Regions from separate parts of the Pseudoalteromonas sp. SG45-3 genome, predicted to be linked through region 2. Evidence: predicted binding sites of a transcription regulator. Region 2 holds the regulator's gene; each other region holds the start of a gene.
What was found. The regulator FliA, encoded in region 2, starts transcription of late flagellar genes. The targets are predictions, from matches to a motif close to CTAAAGNTNNNNNNNNNNNNGCCGATA.
Positions count from the first base shown of each region.

Region 1 (7,414 bases), on a different contig from region 2:
GATCATCATGCCCTTAATGTGCTCTTCCATTTTACTGGCAAGTTGCTTTACCGGAGGCACACCTGAGAGTAACTTTTTACTGCCTTCACGAATGTTAGTATAAAAGCTACCTGATAAAATTCGGGCAAAGTGATTTGTTAATGCGCCAACATTTTCTGAAATCGACATTTCGTTATCATTTAAAATAATAAGCATGTCTGATTTTACATCGCCTAAATGATTCATCGCTTCAAATGCCATGCCTGCGGTGATAGCTCCGTCACCAATAATGGCTACAGATTTTCGACCTTTGCCTTCTTTTTGGGCGGCAATAGACATACCTAAGGCAGCTGAAATAGAGGTGCTTGAATGACCTACGCTAAACGTATCGTATTGGCTTTCATCGCGAAAAGGAAAAGGGTGCAAACCGTCTTTTTGGCGAATAGTGTGCATTTGGTCGCGACGACCTGTAAGAATTTTATGTGGATAAGCTTGGTGACCCACATCCCAAACTAGGCGATCGTCTGGAGTGTTATAAACATAATGTAGCGCAACGGTTAGTTCAACCGTCCCTAAACCAGACGCTAGATGACCGCTACTTTGCGATACTGAGTTGAGTAAATAATCGCGCAGCTCATTGCTAAATGCAGGGAGTTTGTCTTGCGCTAAGTCACGCAATTGGGCTGGCTCGTCAACCAAATTAAGTAATGGATACTTGCTACTATCAAGTGTCATGGTTTTATATATATCCTTCGCTAACATTAATTCATTCAAAGCTTTTACGAATAATTAATGTTGAGTAATAATGTCAGTGCTAATTGCAATACGTATGAGCAAAAATTAGTGGTCACGCTCAATTAGGTAATTTGCTAGCGACGCAAGAAGTGTTGTGTCAGCATCTATATTTGCCAACGCTTCATGGGCTTGTTGTATTAAATTTTGCGCCTTTTCTTTAGCGCCTAGCATACCTAATAACGCCGGATATGTCGCTTTATTCGCGGCAATATCGGAGCCTTGTGGTTTACCTAAAGTAACCGTATCGCCTTCAACATCTAAAATGTCGTCGTGTACTTGAAACGCCAGCCCTATAGCATACCCAAAAATGCTTAAATTTTCTAAGGTTTGTTGATCTGCCTTTTCACTGCACAGTGCACCAAGTGTAATTGCACAATTAATTAAAGCTCCGGTTTTTAGCTTATGTATTCGCTCAAGCTCTTGTACGGTAATTACTTTATCTGTTGCTGCTATGTCAAGACCTTGTCCGCCTACCATGCCCTCAAGGCCTGATGCGTTGGCAAGCGTAGCAATCATTTTTACTTGTGTTTGCGACGAGCATGTAAATTTGTGGTTCGCAATAAGCTCAAAGGCGAGTGTTTGTAGGGCATCACCGGCTAAAATTGCATTTGCCTCGCCAAATTCTATGTGGCAAGTAGGGCGGCCACGGCGTAAGTCGTCATCGTCCATAGCGGGCAAATCATCATGAACTAGCGAATAGCTATGGATACACTCAATTGCAGCTGCAAGTACATGTAAGTCTTGCTGGTTTGCACCGAGCATTTTACCTGTGGCATAAACTAAAAATGGACGTAATCTTTTACCGCCATTAAATAATCCATACTGGGTGGCGTTCTTGACTGTTTCTTCAGTATCGAGAGACTGTTTAAAATGCTGTTGTAAGGTCGCTACTACATCTTTTTGAGCACGTTCGATATAATTATTTATGCTCACAGCTATTCCATATCATTATCAAAATTCGTAAGAACTGACTTTTCGCCATTCCCCATCAAAATTGATACTTTTTGTTCTGCTTGCTGTAATTTACCTGATGAAGCACTTGCTAATGCAATTCCACGCTCAAATTGCTTTAACGATTGCTCAAGCGATAAGTCACCTTGTTCCATGTCACTAACGATTGTAGATAATTCTTCTAGTGCTTGTTCGAAACTTAAGTTTTCAGGTTTTTTAGTCGCCATCTTTATTTCAGCTTACATAATAAATTTAGGGGTCAATTTTAGGGGGAATGCTAAACTAGGTCAAAGGATGATATTGGTTTTTTACCTTTATAACGTTAAATTATATTTCAAGTGTATTAATAAAGCCTTAATAGCGGTCTGTTAGTTTAATAAATCAATTGATAATTAGGTAGCCCTTATAACTTGATCTAAAATAGTGCTAAAGGCTGCTTTTTATGTTTATTTATAAAAATGGCTTAAGCAATTCAATATGTTGCCGATAAGCAGTTAATAATAAAAGTTTATGATAAGGCCATTAAGCATGAAACTTCTGGAGGAAATGTGGATTTAGCAACCATAATCGGGATCCTAGGCGCAATTGGCTTAATTGTCATGTCTATGTTTATGAGTAGTAGCGGTGAAATGGCTATGTTTGCCGATGCTCCTTCTAGTGTAATTGTATTTGGTGGTTCACTTTTCATTGTTTTATCAAATTTCACCATGTCGCAGTTTTTGGGTATAGGTAAAGTTGTTGCTAAAGCGTTTATGTTTAAAATTGAAACGCCAGAAGAACTTATTGAAAAAGCAGTAGAACTTGCTGATTCAGCTCGTAAAGGTGGCTTTTTAGCACTCGAAGAAGCTGAAATCCCAAATCCATTTATGCGCAAAGGCGTCGACATGCTTGTTGATGGCCATGACGCAGATGTTGTTCGCGCCACACTTCAAAAAGACATCTCTTTAACCACTACTCGACATGAAATGGGTGCAGGCTTATTTAAGTCATTAGCCGATATTGCACCAGCAATGGGAATGATTGGTACTCTAATTGGCTTAGTTGCAATGTTATCTAACATGGATGACCCAAAAGCAATTGGCCCGGCAATGGCGGTAGCGCTTTTAACAACTTTATATGGTGCGTTTTTAGCCAATGTTGTGGCAATTCCTATTCAGGTAAAACTTGAACTGCGTAAAGACGAAGAAGCTATGAATCAGCGTTTAATTTTAGATGCTATTTTAGGTATACAAGATGGCCAAAATCCAAAAGTTATCGAAGGTATTTTGAAAAATTACTTAGCTGAATCTAAACGCAAAGTAGATACCGAGGAGTAATTATGTCTGATCAAGAGTGCAAATGCCCACCACCAGGCCTACCAGCATGGATGGGAACGTTTGCCGATTTAATGTCACTGTTAATGTGCTTTTTTGTACTCTTGCTTGCGTTTTCAGAAATGGATGTACTTAAGTTTAAACAAATTGCGGGCTCTATGAAGTTTGCTTTTGGTGTGCAGAATAAAATTGAAGTAAAAGATATCCCTAAAGGTACCTCTGTTATTGCTATGGAGTTTACCCCAGGCAAACCAGAGCCAACCCCAATAGAAACCATTCAGCAGCAAACAGTCGAAATGACTCAACAAATGTTAGAGTTTCAGGCTGGAGATGAAAGCTCAGCTGGCGGCAGGCAAGAACAACGCGGGGATAAACGTGGTGGCGAATCTCGTAGTACTTCTCAAGAGCAATCGTCAGAGCAAGCAACTTCAGCGGCCGATCAGGAACAAACTAACGAGCTCGTTAAAAAAATCGCGCAGCAGCTTGAAAAGCAAATAATAGATGGTGCAATTGAGCTTGAATCTTTAGGGCAGCAAATAATTATTCGTATTAGAGAGAATGGTTCATTTCCTTCGGGTAGTGCATTTTTACAACCTAAGTTTAAACCCATAATTCAAGATATTGGTGTACTGTTAAAAGATGTACCTGGCGAAATAACTGTATCTGGCCATACCGACGATTTTCAGGTATCGAATGAGCTATATATTAATAATTGGGACTTATCGTCAAAGCGAGCTGTAGCTGTAGCAAGCGAGCTGCAAACGGTGCAAGGGTTTGATAAAAACCGCATGATGGTAGTGGGGCGAGCTGATACTCGTCCACTTGTTCCAAACGATTCAAATGAAGATCGCCGAAGAAACCGTCGAGTAGAAATATCAATCCTGCAAGGTAAGGCTAAAGAGTCTGCTCCTATTGATGTGCGCTAAGTTATTGCTTGTGTTATATTTCACTATGTTTGTTTTGATTTAAGGTACTTAATTGCCTTAAGTATCTTGGCAATTTCGTCATTTTAGCTTACAGTACATTTCCTTAACATATGTAATGGAGTGCCTGTGAAAATAATCAATAAATATTGCGACATGCCGGGTAATGGTGATGGTACTGATGACGATAAAAAAACAAAATAGGGCAGAGTATTTTGCCTGAATGGTTTTTATATATTGTTAGTATTTTAAGCAAAAGCTGGGTTTTAATGCTAAGTCCGGCTATTTTTATATTTTTTGTATTTAAAGATCGCCTAGCCTTTCGATTTGTATTACTTACCGCAGCTTTTTTCCTCTTTGGTAACCTAACTGCTTCAAGCCTACGAGCGTTTGATGACATTTATATTTATCGTTATTTAGTTTGGGCGATCACAGATATTATTTGGATGGCACTTATAGCTTACTGGGGTATAAAGGATAAAGTTTATTTATGGCAATGTGTTATTGGGCAACTAGTTGTTATTGGCGCACCTATATTACAACTATTCCGATTAGTTGACCGCCATTTGTGGGATTTAGCTTACAGTACCGTTATTTATCAGACCCTAATGCCATTTATCAATATTGCCACGGTGGTTGTATGCTATTTACCTTTAATTATCCTTTTCACTAAGCAAGGTAGTGTAAAGTCAAAAATAGAAAACTCCCCACCTTCAAAATAGCTGTGCTAAACTACTGTTTATATAAACAGTGAGTGAGCGACTCCCATGAAACTCTACATTGCAGAAAAACCATCACTAGGCAGAGCAATTGCTGATGCCTTACCAAAACCACATAAAAAACATGATGGTTATATAGAAGTCGCTAATGGCGATTGTGTATCGTGGTGTATTGGGCATTTGCTAGAACAAGCAGAACCCGATGACTATGATGAGCGCTTTAAAAAATGGCAGTTTGAACACTTACCTATAATACCTGAACAGTGGAAGTTAAAAGCCAAAACCAAAACTCGCAAACAGCTCACTGTTTTAAAAAAATTAATTAAACAGGCCTCGCAACTTATTCACGCTGGCGATCCAGACCGTGAAGGCCAGCTTCTGGTCGACCAAGTAATAGAAGAAGCTAAAATAAGTCAGGCTAAAAAGCAGAGTACGCAACGTTTACTCATTAGTGATTTAAACTTATCGGCGGTAAAGAAATCATTGGGCGCAATGCGTTCTAATCGAGATTTTATTCCGTTAAGTGTATCTGCTTTAGCGCGCTCTCGTGCTGATTGGCTATTTGGTATGAATTTAACACGTGCATACACACTAGCTGGGCAAAAAGCAGGGTTTGGTAATGTGCTTTCGGTAGGGCGAGTGCAAACCCCTATTTTAGGTCTTGTTGTTAATAGAGATAACGAAATAGCGAACTTTGTATCTAAGCCTTTTTACGATGTATTGGCGCATTTGCTTACTCCAGATAATCAACCATTCATAGCTAAGTGGGTTCCAAGCAAAGCATGTGAGCCACATCAAGATGAAGAAGGGCGAATACTTAACAAAGCTCTTGCAAAAAATGTTGCTTCACGTATTACAAGGCAAAGTGCTGAGCTTATTTCACTCGACCAAAAACAAAAAAAGCAAAGTGCTCCATTACCTTATAATTTATCTGCTCTGCAAATAGATGCCGCTAAAGCATTTGGTATGCCAGCTCAAAAAGTATTGGATATTTGCCAAATACTTTACGAACGTCATAAACTAATTACTTACCCACGCTCAGATAATCGTTATTTACCCAAAGATCACCATCAAGAAGCATCTGCTATTTTAAAGGCAATAAGTGCAAATGGGGGGCAAAGCAGTGAATTAGTAAACGGGGCAGATGTGAAAAAGGGTAGTAAATGTTTTAACGATTCAAAAGTAGCTGCCCATCATGCCATTGTGCCTACGGCTAAGCAGTTAAAGTCAGCGAGTTTGAGCAGTGACGAAGCAAAGGTATATCAATTAATAAGCCGTCATTACTTAATTCAGTTTTATCCCGACTATATATATAACGAAACTAAAGCTGAGGTAATTATTGCTGGTGGGCTTTTTAAGGCAAATGCAAAGCAAGATGTAAGCTTGGGTTTTAAGGTGTTAATGGGTAAATCTGAATTAAAAGATGAAGCCTCGCTACCTCCTTTAACAAAAGGTATGCCTCTTTTTTGCGATAAAGGCGAAGTAGTCGAAAAGCATACATCACCCCCTGCTTATTTTACCGATGCCACATTGTTGGCTGCGATGACGGGCATTAGCCGTTATGTTAAAGATCCACAAATTAAAAAAGTATTAAAAGACACTGATGGTTTAGGTACGGAGGCAACACGTGCGGGAATAATCGAGTTGCTATTTAAGCGGCGTTTTTTAAAACGTGAAGGTAAGTCAATTAGAGCGACCGAAACGGGACTTGCTCTTATTAGCGTATTACCACAAGGTTTAGCGAGTCCTGATTTAACCGCAAAGTGGGAGTCGAGCTTAGGTGATATTGCACAGCAGGCAATGAGTTATCAGCAATTTTTACAGCCTTTACTTGCTGACCTAAATGGGTTTGTTCAATTAGCAGCAAACTGCGATAGCAATGCATTTGCGAAGTTACCAAAAACCTCACCTAAAAAACGTTTTGCTAAACGAGGTGGAAAAGCGACCTTTAAAAAGTCGAGTTATAAAAAAAGCTCTGTTGCTAGTTAGTAACAGAGCTATTTTATTAAACGATATTACTCAACCTGAACTCTGTTTGAGATAGTTTTATTATCCAGAATTCAGGTTACTTATTAAATAAAGCAACAGCAGCGTTACTCATTGCTTTTATTCCAGTAGGAATAGCAACTTTATAATCTGGTGCAAATTTACTAGAGTGTAGAGAAGGGAGTACCTCAGCTGTTTTTATTGAATCTGCATATTGTGCTTGGTTTACGCCTCCTAGCCAAAAGAGGGTGATAGGGATATTTTCATCGGTGCGCCCGTATAGGCCAAAATCTTCACCCGCCATTACAGCTTGTGTTTCAAGTACATTAGTATCGCCAATTGCGCTGGCAATAGAATTTCTAACAATGTCTGTTTGTGCAGGGTTATTATAAGTAGATGGAATCGATTCATCTTCATGTACATATACTACAGGGTAGTTTGATTCATCCAATCCAGCGCTTTGTGCTATCCCAGCTGTAATACGTTTGATAGCAGCTATTTGAGCGCTTCTTACATCGGGGTTATAGCTTCTAAGAGTGAGTTGTAGTTTTACTTCATCCGAAATCACATTATGTTTTGAACCACCATGAATAGACCCCACTGTAATAACAGAAGGCTCAAGCGGTGAAAGCTCTCGGCTTGTGATTGTTTGCAAAGCAAGTACAGTGCGTGCAGCTATAACCACTGGGTCTATAGTTGTATGCGGATAAGCACCATGACCACCTTTACCTTTAATTGTAATATCGAC
Region 1 covers NZ_JACJEN010000020.1:71,970-79,383, forward strand. Annotated here, with positions in the region: gene dxs (1-deoxy-D-xylulose-5-phosphate synthase) at 1-714, opposite strand, end outside; gene ispA ((2E,6E)-farnesyl diphosphate synthase) at 820-1,707, opposite strand; gene H5126_RS17895 (exodeoxyribonuclease VII small subunit) at 1,710-1,952, opposite strand; gene pomA (flagellar motor protein PomA) at 2,274-3,041, shown strand; gene H5126_RS17905 (flagellar motor protein MotB) at 3,044-3,964, shown strand; gene H5126_RS17910 (hypothetical protein) at 4,177-4,683, shown strand; gene H5126_RS17915 (DNA topoisomerase III) at 4,729-6,669, shown strand; gene H5126_RS17920 (M20 family metallopeptidase) at 6,746-7,414, opposite strand, start outside.
Region 1: a site for FliA is predicted at 2,188-2,214, ahead of pomA (flagellar motor protein PomA). Genes of this name have one in related genera too.

Region 2 (7,414 bases):
GCGCCACAACAAAGCATGCATAACTTTGTAAAACCAGAGCCACAGCGTGCCAAGCCTGAGCCTCAAGCAAAAGTTGCTGACAGCCTACAAGCATTATTAGAGCGTCAATCACCGCGTCCTCGTTCTCCTGAGCTTGCATCGATGTTTTCACAATCGGGTATTGATACTACTGATAACTATCAAGAACCTGATATGGGGCAGCGTACTAAAAATATGTTTGCTCCTGAAGCTGCTGCGCCAGTTCGTCCACAAACTCAAGCGGATAGCTTAGGCTTTGATGATTTAGACCGCGACTTTGATGATTTAGATAGCCCAGTAACCACTCGCCAACAAGCACCTAATAATGAAAGCGAAGAAATGACAACAATGCGTGAAGAAATGAACGCAATTCGTCAATTACTTGAGCACCAAGTATCAGGCTTGATGCAGCAAGATATGGCGCGTCGCGATCCAACACGCGCTTGTATGGTTGACCGTTTAGTCGGTATGGGCATTGATAAAGAAGTAGCACAGCAAATGGCATGTTTTGTACCTGATGATGTGTCTCGTAAGCAAGGTTGGAAAGCATTGTTAACTATGGTCGAAGATCAAATGCAAACAACCAATAATGAAATACTTCGCCAAGGTGGTGTATATGCGTTAGTGGGTCCAACAGGTGTGGGTAAAACAACGACTGTTGCTAAGCTTGCAGCTCTAGGCGCACAAAAATATGGTGCCGATAAAGTGGCGTTAATAACCACTGATACATACAGAATTGGTGCTTATGAACAACTTGCAACATATGGTCGTATTATTGGTTGTGGTGTTAAGCAAGTTAAAGATGCTAATGAATTAGCTGAAGTTTTATATCATTTACGAAATAAACGTCTAGTATTAATTGACACAGCAGGTATGAGCCAGCGAGATTTACGTTTAACTGAGCAATTAAACACGTTAATGCGTAACCAACGTGTAGATATTCGCAGCTACTTAGTACTTAGCGCGACAGCACAAATTAATGTATTGCAAGAAACTGTACGTCACTTTAAAAAAGTACAGTTAAGTGGCTGTATTTTCACTAAGTTAGACGAATCATTAAGTTTGGGTGAGATTATTAGTATTGCGATTCAAAATCGCCTTCCAATAGGGTATCTTACTAATGGTCAACGAGTACCAGAGGATATTCGTGTTGCAAATGCTGAGAAACTAGTTAAAAAGGCTGAGCAATTATATTTAAAAAGAACAAAAGAACAACATTCAAGGCACCAAGCAGTGGCGCCAAGCACAGTAGGGATGTATGATTAACACAGTATTAGATCAAGCAAGCGGCCTGCGCAAAATGAGTCAAAACAATAACAACGGCGTAAAAGTTATCGCTGTAACCGGTGGTAAAGGTGGAGTAGGGAAAACAAATGTTTCTCTAAATACAGCTATTGCACTTGGGCAGCAAGGTAATCGAGTATTAGTGCTGGATGCTGACTTGGGTTTAGCAAACTGTGATGTGATGCTTGGTTTACGTGTAGAGCGTAACTTGTCACATGTCTTGTCTGGTGAATGTGAGCTTGATGAAATTTTAGTTGAAGGCCCTGCAGGAATTAAAATTGTACCCGCTACATCGGGTTCGCAAAGTATGGTTGAATTATCACCATCTGAGCATGCTGGGCTAATTCGTGCGTTTAGCGAATTGAATACCGAATTTGATATTTTAATTGTAGATACAGCTGCTGGTATTTCAGACATGGTACTGAGCTTCTCGCGTGCAGCGCAAGATGTAATGGTTGTTGTATGCGATGAGCCGACATCAATCACCGACGCTTACGCACTTATTAAAGTATTAAGTCGTGAGCACGGCGTTTATAAATTTAAAATTGTTGCCAATATGGTGCGCAGTATGCGTGAAGGCACTGAATTGTTTGCAAAGCTATCTAAAGTTACCGACCGCTTTTTAGATGTATCAATGGAGCTAGTAGCAACGGTTCCTTATGATGAAAATATGCGCAAAGCAACACGTCGTCAAAAAGTAATAGTAGAGCTCTTTCCAAATTCGCCAGCCGCTCTTGCGTTTAAAACGCTGGCAACAAAAGCAGTTAAATGGCCAATACCCAACCAACCATCTGGGCATTTAGAGTTTTTCATTGAGAAACTAGTAAACGGTTAATTATGACAACACTGGTGAATAGAGCTATGGGATATCAATCAACACAAAATTTAAATGTGATTGTTGAGAAGCATGCATCACTTGTTAAAAAAGTGGCATGTCATCTAATTGCTCGATTACCACCTAGCGTTCAACTTGATGATTTAATTCAATCAGGAATGATAGGCTTAATAGAGGCTTCGAAAAACTTTGATGCAACAAAAGGCGCAAGCTTTGAAACTTTTGCAGGTATTCGTATTCGCGGTGCTATGCTTGATGAAATGCGCCGTGGTGATTGGGCTCCTCGTTCAGTTCACCGTAAAAACAGGCAAGTTGCAGAAGCAATTACTGAGCTAGAAAGTAGTCTGAACCGCGAACCAACGGACATAGAAGTTGCTGAAAAACTTGAAATTTCGCTCAATGAGTACCATCATATTTTAAATGATGCGAATACGAGTAAAATATTAGGCATTGAAGACCTTGGTGTAGATGAGGATGTTATTACTCCTGTAGGCCAAGATTTAGCACAAGATAAACCTTTTAATAATGTTAAAAATGATAGGTTTAATGAGTCTTTGCTAAGTGCAATTAAGTCATTACCAGAGCGTGATGCAATGGTGCTTTCTTTGTACTACAACGATGAAATGAATTTAAAAGAAATAGGACATATACTCGATGTAAGTGAATCGCGTGTAAGTCAGATACATGGTCAGGCGATGATTAAGCTTAAAGCTAAAATCAATGACTGGATAAATTAGTAGTAAGTAAACAAAGGTTAATACCTCACTGGGGGATGTTTTGGATAAAAACATGAAAATTCTTGTAGTTGATGATTTTTCAACAATGAGACGCATTATAAAAAACCTGTTACGTGACTTAGGTTTCACTAACGTTCAAGAAGCTGATGATGGGTCTACAGCTTTGCCTATGTTGCAAAATCAAGTGTTTGATTTTGTAGTTACGGATTGGAATATGCCTGGAATGCAGGGTATTGATCTTTTAAGAGCAATACGTGCAGACGATAAGTTAAAACATATCCCTGTATTAATGGTAACGGCAGAGGCTAAAAAAGAACAAATAATAGCTGCAGCGCAAGCTGGTGTTAATGGTTATATTGTTAAGCCATTTACGGCTGGAACATTAAAAACTAAATTAGAAAAAGTATTTGAACGCTTAGGCTAATGATGGGGGAGAGGCTTATGCCAGCACCAGCTGCGCCTCAAATAACGTTAGAACAAGCTCGTCAGCTCGTTGTTTTTTTAGAAAATGATGAGCAAGACAAAGCAAATCAGTTGATTTTAGAGGCTGCATCTAAAGAGCAGTCTGAATTATTTGCTGAAGTTGGAAAGTTGACTCGTCAACTGCACGAAGCCCTTAAAAGTTTTGAGCTTGATACTCGCTTAACTGATATAACGACAGATGCGATTCCAGATGCTAAAAAGCGGCTTAATTATGTTATAGAAATGACAGAAAATGCGGCTAATAAAACAATGGATGCAGTGGAGGCCAGTTTACCTATAGCCCAACAGTTAGCGGACGAAATATCTCATATCAAACCGACATGGGATCGTTTAATGAGCCGCGAAATTGAGCTTGGTGAGTTTAAGCAACTTTGCCATAGCATCGATAAGTTTATGAACAACTCTCATCATAAGACTGATGAGCTTCAAAGCTTAATGACAAATGTACTGATGGCTCAAGACTATCAAGACTTAACAGGTCAAGTTATTCGCCGTGTTATTGAACTTGTTAGGGAAGTAGAAGAAAGTTTACTTCATCTTTTAACTGCGTTTGCTGAACAAGACGACACTGACAGCACCGCGAATAAAGTAGAACAACAAAAAATAAAAGAACCAGTTGCCACACAAACTTTAGCAGGTCCTGAAGGCCCTATTATTGATAAAGAATCGCGTAATGATGTTGTATCTGATCAAGATGAAGTTGATGATCTTTTATCAAGTTTGGGCTTCTAAGAGGAGAGTAACTGCATGTTTGAAGTCGATGAAGATATTTTACAAGACTTTCTTGTAGAGGCTGGAGAAATCCTAGAGCTTTTATCTGAACAGTTAGTTGAGCTGGAAAATAATCCAGAAGATACCGAGTTACTAAACGCTATATTTAGAGGTTTTCACACTGTAAAAGGTGGTGCAGGCTTTTTAGCTATGACAGAACTTGTTGATGCTTGTCACGGTGCTGAAAACGTATTTGATTTACTACGTCAAGGCGTGCGAACAGTCAACTCAGAGTTAATGGATGTTATTTTACAAGCACTAGACACCATTAATGAGATGTTTGCGACTATCCAAAACAGAGACAAGCCTGAACCTGCAGATCCTGAATTACTTCATACTCTTCATATCTTAGGTCTACCTCCAACAGAAGCCGAAGCCACTGAAGCCTTTTCACAAACAGAGGTTGAACAACCTCATAATGAAGTGGTGGATACACCGGTAGCTGATGATGAAGATCCGTTTGCATTTGATGAACTATTTAGCGGAGCGCCTTCGGTTAGCGATGCTGAAATAGATGAAATCACTGAAGACGAATTTGAAAGCTTACTTGATGAGCTGCACGGTAAAGGACAAGGTCCTGCAGTTGAAAAACCAGTAGCAAGTAGTAGTGATTTTAGTGGTGATATTACTGATGATGAATTTGACAGCTTATTAGACGAGTTACATGGTGTTGGCAGTTTTGGTGAAGTTACGAGCAAACCTGAACAAAATGATGCCAATAAAACACCTGTAGAATCTGCTATACCAGCTGTAAATACAGTTAATTCATCAGATGATGAAATTAGTGATGACGAATTTGAAGCGCTTCTTGATGAACTTCATGGTAAAGGCACTGCTCCTAAATCGATAGAAAGTGCGCCAGCTGCAAAACAACCTGAACCTGTTTCACCGCCAGCTAAACAAGTGAGTGAACCAGTAAAAAAAGCTGAGCCAGCTAAAGCTCCTACTCCAAAACCAGTTGAAAAAGCGCCAGAGAAGCCAGTAGCTAAAGTACCACCAGCAGCAGCTCCAAAAAAATCAGCGCCACCAGCAGCAGAGACCACTGTTCGCGTAGATACAAAACGACTCGATCAAATTATGAATATGGTTGGTGAGTTAGTTCTTGTACGAAATCGTTTGGTTAGTTTAGCGACTAACTCAGACAGTGAAGCGATGGGTAAAGCAATCTCTAACTTAGATGTGGTGACTGCGGATATTCAAGGTGCGGTTATGCAAACGCGAATGCAACCAATTAAGAAAGTATTTGGTCGCTTCCCTCGCGTTGTACGCGATTTAGCACGTAGCTTGAATAAAGATATTGATTTAAAGCTTATTGGTGAAGAAACCGATCTAGATAAAAACTTAGTTGAAGCACTTGCCGATCCGCTTGTGCATTTAGTTAGAAACTCAGTTGACCATGGTATTGAAATGCCCGCTGTTCGTGAAGCTGCAGGTAAGTCTAGAACAGGTAATGTTACTTTATCAGCGTCTCAAGAGGGCGACCATATTTTGCTAACCATCAAAGATGATGGTGCAGGTATGGATGCTGAAAAACTGAAAAAAATTGCAATTAGTAAAGGCGTACTCGATCATGACCAAGCGAGTCGACTTTCTGACACCGAAGCATATAACCTGATTTTTGCACCTGGCTTTTCTACAAAAGAAGAAATATCTGATATTTCAGGCCGTGGTGTAGGAATGGACGTAGTTAAAACTAAGATCACGCAACTTAATGGCTCAGTAAGCATTCAGTCTGAACTTGGTGTTGGTACTATTTTAGAAATAAAAGTACCACTTACCTTGGCTATATTACCGACATTAATGGTCGTTGTTGGCGCACAAACATTTGCGTTACCACTGGCTGGTGTTAGTGAGATATTCAATTTAGATTTAACGAAGACGAATGTAGTTGATGGGCAATTAACAATTATTGTGCGTAAAAAGGCGATACCGTTATTTTACCTTGAGCATTGGTTAGTAAAAGGCTCAGATCGTTCTCAGCGAAAATCTAAAGGTCACGTCGTTATTGTACAAATTGGTACGCAACAAATAGGCTTCGTTGTTGACTCATTAATTGGCCAAGAAGAAGTAGTGATTAAGCCGCTTGATGCGTTACTTCAAGGAACGCCAGGTATGGCAGGGGCTACAATAACTTCAGATGGCGGCATTGCACTGATTTTAGACGTTCCAAACATGTTAAAACATTACGCAGGCTAATAATAAAGTAGGTATATATTTAATATATACCTACGCATAAATTTAATAAGAGAGCTAAATGGCCGTTAAAGTTTTAGTTGTTGATGATTCAAGCTTTTTTCGCCGTAGAGTAAGCGAAATCCTTGAGCAAGATAGCGATATACAAGTTATAGGCTTTGCTGTTAATGGCAGAGAGGCTGTTGAGAAAGCAGCTCAATTGCGTCCTGACATGATCACCATGGATGTCGAAATGCCTGTGCTTGATGGTATTAGCGCAGTTAAAGAGATAATGGCGAGTAACCCAACTCCTATCTTAATGTTTTCATCACTTACACGTGATGGTGCAACAGCAACGTTTGATGCGTTAGATGCTGGCGCAATGGATTTTTTACCGAAAAAATTTGAAGATATTGCGCGCAATAATGAAGATGCAATTAAGCTTTTGCAAAGTAAAGTAAAAGATATAGGACGAAGACGTTTACCGCGAACATTTAGAGCGGCAACACCAGCTAAACCAGCCATTTCAACTAAACCAACAAGTTCACTTTCGCAAAGAACAAGCACATCAACAACTCAAATCAAGCAGCCTGATAGAAGCTTTCAAAGAGCTGCGTCTGTTGCATCGACAAGTTCAAATGTTGCCTCAATGCGAGCAAGTGGAAAACAATATCAACTTTTAGCTATAGGTACTTCTACAGGTGGTCCTGTTGCTCTGCAAACTATATTGACTCAATTGCCTGCTAGTTTTTCTCTCCCTATTTTACTTATTCAGCACATGCCCGCTGCATTTACACCTGCGTTTGCAGCGCGCTTAAACGGTTTGTGCCAAATAAAAGTGAAAGAAGCACAACAAGGCGATCGCTTACAACCAGGAACTGCTTATTTAGCGCCTGGCGGGCAGCAGATGATGGTAGAGGGGCGTGGAGCAAATAGAACGCTGCGCGTATTTGAAGATCATAGCGAGAGAATAAGTTATAAACCAAGCGTAGATGTAACGTTTGCTAGTGCAGCTAAAACGTATCAAGGCGATGTACTTGCTATTGTTTTAACAGGTATGGGCGCTGATGGTCGTGATGGTGCAAGAATGTTAAAACAAACGGGGGCAACTATT
Region 2 covers NZ_JACJEN010000013.1:49,791-57,204, forward strand. Annotated here, with positions in the region: gene flhF (flagellar biosynthesis protein FlhF) at 1-1,284, shown strand, start outside; gene H5126_RS14400 (MinD/ParA family protein) at 1,277-2,137, shown strand; gene H5126_RS14405 (RNA polymerase sigma factor FliA) at 2,164-2,874, shown strand; gene cheY (chemotaxis response regulator CheY) at 2,915-3,298, shown strand; gene H5126_RS14415 (protein phosphatase CheZ) at 3,316-4,089, shown strand; gene H5126_RS14420 (chemotaxis protein CheA) at 4,105-6,324, shown strand; gene H5126_RS14425 (chemotaxis response regulator protein-glutamate methylesterase) at 6,383-7,414, shown strand, end outside.

Region 3 (7,414 bases), on a different contig from region 2:
CATGAAAACCCCTCTAAGATGATGCTTTTTTATGCTCTTATTTATTATTTAATACAAATATCATTGCTATGTTTGATTTAGGCGTTAAGATAGCAAGTTCACAATGTTAAATTAATGTTTATTTCCTGTTTATTGGTAGATCTAAAATGAAATTACCCGATCAAAAATCTTTTATCTTCTCTGTTATTCTTGCTGTAGTTGGTTTTGTTGTTGTTGAGTTTGCTTTAGGCGGCTTAGCTTTAAACCCTGCATTACTATTTGGTGCTGGTTTATTAATTGGTGCGATTGCTATTGCTGCAATATCATCTGATGTGACTGAAGAAGCTGAAGTTAAAACAAAAACGCTTTATGTTGGTAACCTTCCTTATCGTGCAAACGAAGGTGTGGTTCGTGCATTATTTGAAGAACAAGGCAAAGTATTCAATGTTCGTTTATTAAAGGATAAGAATACTGGCAAACGTCGTGGCTTTGGTTTTGTTGAAATGGCGCAAGCTGATGCAGACAATGCAATTGCTAACTTGAACGATAGCGAGTTCCAACAACGTACTTTGAAGGTACGTGAAGCAAAACAAAAACAAGAAGATGATTCTAATGCTCTACGTACTGAGACGGATCAGTCAGTGTAACTAGCTTTACCGCTAGCTTATTGCTAAACACATCAGCCGTTGCATAATATTGCAGCGGCTTTTTTATGTCTGTTTGTTTATCCATACATAAGTTAAGTTGGTTAAGTAGGAAGTTGACTCTATTTGCTATCGCTACACCTGAATCAAGTAATTTTACATTCCCTTCAAAGTACTGACTAATCGGCCCTGCTAATATCGGAAAGTGCGTACACCCTAGTACAAGTACATCTATAGTTTTATCTATATGTAGTTCATCGAGTACTTGATACAACTTATTTGTATCTAAAGAGCCTGTAAAAAAGCATTCCTCAGCTAACGTTACTAATTCAACACTGCTATAAAGGTTAACGATTACATTACGTGCATGTTCAGCAATTAATGTTTTTGTGTATGAACTGGCGACCGTTGCCGGCGTGGCTAACAAGCCAATATGATTTGAGCGTGTTAATTCTGCCGCAGGCTTTATTGCTGGCACAACACCTACAATAGGAATATCCGTAATTTGGCGAACAGCGCTGAGTGCAGATGTAGAAGCTGTATTACACGCTATTACAATTAAATCGACGTTAAGCGTGTTGGCTTTGATGAAATGAATAAGTGAACATAATCGGTTAATTATAGTTTGTTGGGATTGAGCACCATAAGGTAGTAATGCATTATCCATAAAATAGCTGTACTGAGCATTGGGGATACTTTGCTTGATATGTTCAAGTACAGTAGTTCCACCAATACCTGAATCAAAGACCATTATATGCGCTGACAAACTACCGTTCCTACTTTACTTTAAGATCGGCAGTTTGCCATGAGGTTTTTATAAAAGAAAGTAGTTTAACTTTGCGTGGCTTCTAAATCAGTAAGCCTGTCGGCTGCTGAATTTAACTGATTAAGGTTTTCGAACATAGACTCTGTATAATCTACTAACTTATCTATTTGTTCCTGATCTTGATTTAACCATTGGAGAATGCCAGCTAGCTGATTTTGTAATCCAAGCTCACCCGCTTTTTCAAAAGCATTTTTAAGGTCGTCATTAAAAGGGGCTAACCCCTCTGCTACTTGTTTTTCTGGTGCTGGTTTATATCCTTCATAGCTTTTAACTGTTGCTATTGTTTTTGTTTGGCGTAAATCCATAGAAAAAGCCACCAGCTGATCGCTGTCTAAACTCAGCTCTTGCGCTTGTTCAAATGCTTCATCTAAATCACCACCAAAAAAGGTTTTACTTAAATCTTGTAAGTCTTCCATCATCGCATTAATAGCTTCTTGCTCTTGCTCGTTTAAGTCACCATTTACCGACATCGAAAATGATACCTGTCGAGATTGCGATGATGAGCTTGCAAACGACTCACTATTACTATTTTGCTGATAGCCACTTGCCGATTGAGATTCAAATGCATCAGCAAAGCTAATACTTACCTCATCGCCTTCTGCTGTAGTAAATTTATACTCTGCATTACTCGTCATACTGACGTATTGGGCCTGGCTTATATTTACGCTGGCAGGTTGTGGGTTAAATAACGACTCTTCAAACTTATCCAGCCCATTGTAAATTCCCTCTTTGGACTTATTAATGCCCTCTTCCATGTCACCATTAAATACGCCTGTACCTTTGAGTTCATCAACAGCGTCATCAATCCCTATTTGGACTCCTTTGCGCGCATCGCCTAGCATATCTTTGAGCTTTTCGTCATCAGCGCCGTTAGCTTTTGCTTTATTTACAGCACTACTTACAAAATCGAGTACGTTTTTTACTATTTCATCAAAATCAAATAGTGGTTTATCTGCTTTTTTTTCTGCGATAGGTAATCCAAGCTGCTCAGCCATTTTATCGCCAAGCACCTTTGCGGCCAACTCTCGGCCTCGTTGTTGATAGCTATCTTGAGGAGACGTAATTGTAGGTTGCTGTATATCAGCTTTATTATTGAATTTATTGATGTTGTTGTTTGGCGTAAAGCCATAATTACCTATTTTCATGATTCGTCTCCTAAGCGTGCGTAGTTTATTATCGGCTATAACAACAAAAACTAAAGTACAATGTTCAATAAAACAGCATAAATGCTAGCCAAAACTAGACAAATACGCAGCGCTCCCTACAATAGCGCCGATAAACAGATCTTAGATAAGGTAGTAGCGTTAATGGCAGTTATTAAAATAGATACCACACAGTACCAAGCGCAGTTAAGTGAAAAAGAGCAGCGAATTAGTACGCAGTTTCAACGTTTTGGTGTGGAGCAATTAGAAGTATTTAGCTCAGAGCCAACTAACTACCGCCAACGTGCTGAATTTAGAGTATGGCACGACGGTGATGATCTGTTTCACATTATGTTTGATCAACAAACAAAAGAAAAAATCCGTGTTGATACATTTGACCCAGCAGCGCCTCTAGTAGGTGAAATAATGCAGGTGATGATTGAAAATCTTAAGCCTTGTGAAATATTACGCCGTAAGTTATTTCAAATCGATTACCTATCAACGCTAAGCGGTGAAATTTTAGTAAGCTTGCTTTATCACAAACCACTGGATGATGAATGGTTAAGTGAAATTAAAGCACTGAAAGAAAAGCTTAGCAGTAAATACAAAATTGACTTTATAGGTCGTGCTCGCAAACAAAAAGAAGTACTAGGTGATGACTTTGTAACTGAACGTTTAACAGTTAATGGGCAAGAGCTTATTTATCAACAAGTAGAAAATAGCTTTACTCAGCCTAATGCAAAAGTAAATATTAATATGCTGGAGTGGGCACAAGATTTATGTAAACCACTTAAAAATGATTTACTAGAATTGTATTGTGGTAACGGTAACTTTTCAATTGCATTAGCAGGTTCTTTTAATAAAGTATTAGCGACGGAAATATCAAAATCATCTGTTCACTCTGCTCAATACAACATTGCTAAAAACAACGTAGAGAACTTAGATATTATTCGTATGTCTAGTGAAGAGTTTACTCAAGCAATGAATGGCGAGCGTACTTTCTCTCGTTTAGATGGTATTGATTTAAAAAGCTATGACTGCCAAACCATATTAGTTGATCCACCACGCGCGGGCATGGATGAATTAACGTGTGACTTAGTGGCTAACTACGAAAGCATAATTTATATATCCTGTAATCCTGAAACTCTTGAGCGTGACCTTGATCACTTAACACGTACGCATAACGTTAAGCGCTTTGCTATATTTGATCAGTTCCCTTATACGCATCACATTGAGTCGGGCGTTTTCTTACAGCGCAAATAAATACGTTCAGTAAACGTTACCCATAAAAAAAGCTCCTTAAGGAGCTTTTTTTGTTTTAGCTAAACTTACTTGTTAGCTAAGTAATTTATTAATTTGCTAATGTCTTCAGGTTTAGTAATACCCGACTCACGACCTAGGTTTAATTTGTACTTACCATTTACAATAAAGGTAGGTACGCCACGTAGTGCGCCTTTTTCTTTAAAGTAGTCTTGGTCGCGTTTCATTTTAGAGCTCAGCGTACGTACCGAGAAGCTTTTAAACAGCTTATCAAACTTATCACCATCAACGCCCTGCGCTACAAATATATCTTTTACATCTGCAAGCTCATTAAATTTAGCGCGCTTTGTATGGATATGATTAAAGATTGCAGAAATAATCTGATCTTTTTGTGGAAGCACTTCAGCTGTCGCCAGTGCTTGGCTCATCATCTGTTGGTTTTCTGGGTCACGTACACCTACAAAATCAACATGGCTCTTTTTAAATTTAACGTTTTTATCAAGCTTAGGCTTAAACTCACCAATTAGTGCTTCCATGTTATTACATGCAGGGCAGTAAAATGAGAAGAACTCTTTAACCTCTGGCTTTTTAGTTGCACGCTCAGAAACTACGTCGTAATGCACGCCTTCTTCATACGTTGCTGCAAAGCTTGTTGCTGCCATAGGAAGTAATATTGCAAGCAAACCTGCTTTAACTAATTTAATCATTATTATGCTCCGAAATTTATAGTGCTAATAAAAACGCTACTAACTCATCAAGTTCTTTTTGATTTTTGATGGTGTTGAGGTTTATTTTATATTTATCGTTAACAATAAAAGTAGGTACACCTGTAAGTGCGCCTAATTTTGAATATTTATTCTGTTTGTTTTGCATTGCTTGCTCAGCTGAAATAACAGGCATGCTTGCAATCTCTTGATCAAATGTTGCGCTATCAATACCATTTACTTCAAGTAATTTTTTAACGTCTTTCATTTCAGTTAATGGTGCACGTTGAACATGGATACTTTTAAAAATTTGATCGCTAATACTTTGCGCCTGACCATGCTGCTTAGCAATTAAGTAAGCAAAGCTTAAATTACTTTGTGCTTGTGGTGACACGCCACCTAAAAAGTTAACGTGGTTTTTAATAAACTCAGCGCCTTCTGGCAAGCCTTTTTCAATTGCTTTTGCTACTGGTTCAAACTTAAAGCAATGTGGACAGTAAAATGAGAAAAACTCAGTTACTTGCGGTGACTTGCTTTTGTCTACATCTATAACAGTGTATTGATTATCAACTTCAAACTGTGCAGCAAGTGCTGCAAATGGTAAACATAAAAGTAATAAACTCAGTTTTAATTTTTTAAGCATTTGTATCTCGTTGTACTTGTCTTTAAATAAAATATTACGGCAATAACTTTAACGGTGCTTCTTGCAATGCTGCAAGTTGCTCTTTCAGTGCTAAAATTTGTTGCTCCCAGTATTTGTCATCAGCAAACCATGTAAAGTTCCGCACAAAAGCAGGATCACTCCATCGTTTAGCTACCCATCCCATATAATGAATAATACGCATTGCTCGCAGCGGTTCAATTAATTTGAGTTGAGAGTGATCAAAATCACAAAACTCTTCATACGCATTTACAAGGGTGTCTAACTGTAACAGTTGCGTCGCTCTATCGCCACTGAGCATCATCCATAAATCTTGGATTGCAGGACCTTGGCGGCTGTCATCTAAATCAACAAACATTAGCGCATCACCTGCCCATAAAATATTACCAACGTGGCAGTCACCATGTAAGCGAATACTTTGCACATCTTTATACTGTTTTTGCGCCTGCTCTATCACTAAATCTAAAATAGTATAAAAAGCAGTATTTATTCCCATGGGCACTAAGTTACTTTTTTGAAGATGAACTTTGGCTGTATGCAAATACTCCTCGCAGGTAACTGTTGGCCTATAAGTAAAAGGTTTTGTTTTAGCTACTTGGTGCATACGGCCAATCAATCGCCCCATTACATCAAGCTGATCTAAATTATCAACCTCAAATAAACGCCCGCCTACACTTGGAAACAACACAAACAAATACCCTTCGTGTTCAAACAAGCTTTGCCCATTATATAAAATAGGGGCAACAACGGGTACTTCTGCATCCGCTAGTTCAAATGCAAAGTCATGCTCTTCTTGAATTTGCTCTTTACTCCAGCGCTCTGGGCGATAAAACTTCACTACGTAACGCAGGCCATCATCCGCTTTAAATTGGTACACTCTGTTTTCATAGCTATTGAGCGCTAATAAACCAGATTCGGCGTACACACCTACGCTTTCTATTGCATCGAGTATTAGATCAGGTGTTAAGTCAATAAAACTAAATTTACTCATACTCTTCTTATATAAAATAAAAGCGGGTTATATACCCGCTTTTGTTAATTGCTATATCAACTTACCTAATTAAGGTAAGTTGCGATTATCGCGCTTTAAAAAAGTTACTCGACTGCGATATTGTCTCATCCGGCTCATCTACCGGTGAAAGCACAAAGTTAAACTCAGTCATCGGCGCCTTCAAATCATAAGGGTCCATTACAAGTGACAATGGTACGTTATGAGATTCCCCTGCCTGCACAGTAAATGACTGCTTACCAATATACTTAAAGTTATCTAACCCTTGTACTTTAATATTAAAGGTTTGCTCGTACTGCGCTTTATTAATTACCTTTAATGTATAGGTGTTCTCTACTAAACCATCAAAATCGACACGATATAATTGGTTTCGGTCACGAATAATATCAAAGTCCATTGTTTTACGCAGTGCTATATTAGCGACAAGCGCTCCCGTAAGCACAACAAGTATGACCGTGTAACCAATAATTTTAGCTCGCAGTGGATTCGTTTTATTTTCTGGGGTTTCGAGATTTCGCTCTGTCGTATATGAAATAAGCCCACGCGGGTATTCCATTTTATCCATTACGCCATCACACGCATCAATACATGCACCACAGTTGATACACTCAGCTTGTAGCCCATTTCTAATATCAATACCTGTTGGGCACACTTGAACGCACAAGTTACAGTCTATACAGTCGCCTAGTTCTAAATCTTTATGGTCTACTTTACGTGAACGAGGACCACGGCTTTCACCTCGGCTTTCGTCGTACGTTACGGTGTATGTGTCTTTATCAAACATAGCTGATTGAAAACGAGAGTAAGGACAGATGTGTAAACACATAATTTCTCGCATCCAACCGGCATTACCATAAGTACATGCAGCAAAGAAAATAATACTGACTAGTGCATAACCGCCTACATCAAACGTTACAAAGTCAGGGAGTAACTCCCTTATTGGCGTAAAATAACCCACAAAAGAAATAGCGGTATACAACGAAAACAATACCCAACTAGTATGCTTTGCCGTCTTACGCCAAAACTTATCAAAATTCATGGGTCGTTGATCGAGTTTTTTACGTTGATTAGCCGTGCCTTCAAGCTTTTCTTCGAACCAAATAAAAATAAAAGTCCAAACAGTTTGCGGACATGTGTAGCCACACCACACCCGTCCATAGAAGGTGGTCACTAGAAACAACGCAAATGC
Region 3 covers NZ_JACJEN010000032.1:18,856-26,269, reverse strand. Annotated here, with positions in the region: gene H5126_RS20565 (RNA-binding protein) at 147-626, shown strand; gene murI (glutamate racemase) at 589-1,389, opposite strand; gene H5126_RS20555 (DUF5610 domain-containing protein) at 1,455-2,594, opposite strand; gene trmA (tRNA (uridine(54)-C5)-methyltransferase TrmA) at 2,757-3,854, shown strand; gene H5126_RS20545 (thiol:disulfide interchange protein DsbA/DsbL) at 3,920-4,558, opposite strand; gene H5126_RS20540 (thiol:disulfide interchange protein DsbA/DsbL) at 4,575-5,198, opposite strand; gene H5126_RS20535 (serine/threonine protein kinase) at 5,233-6,207, opposite strand; gene ccoG (cytochrome c oxidase accessory protein CcoG) at 6,293-7,414, opposite strand, start outside.
Region 3: a site for FliA is predicted at 2,624-2,650, ahead of H5126_RS20555 (DUF5610 domain-containing protein). Genes of this name have one in related genera too.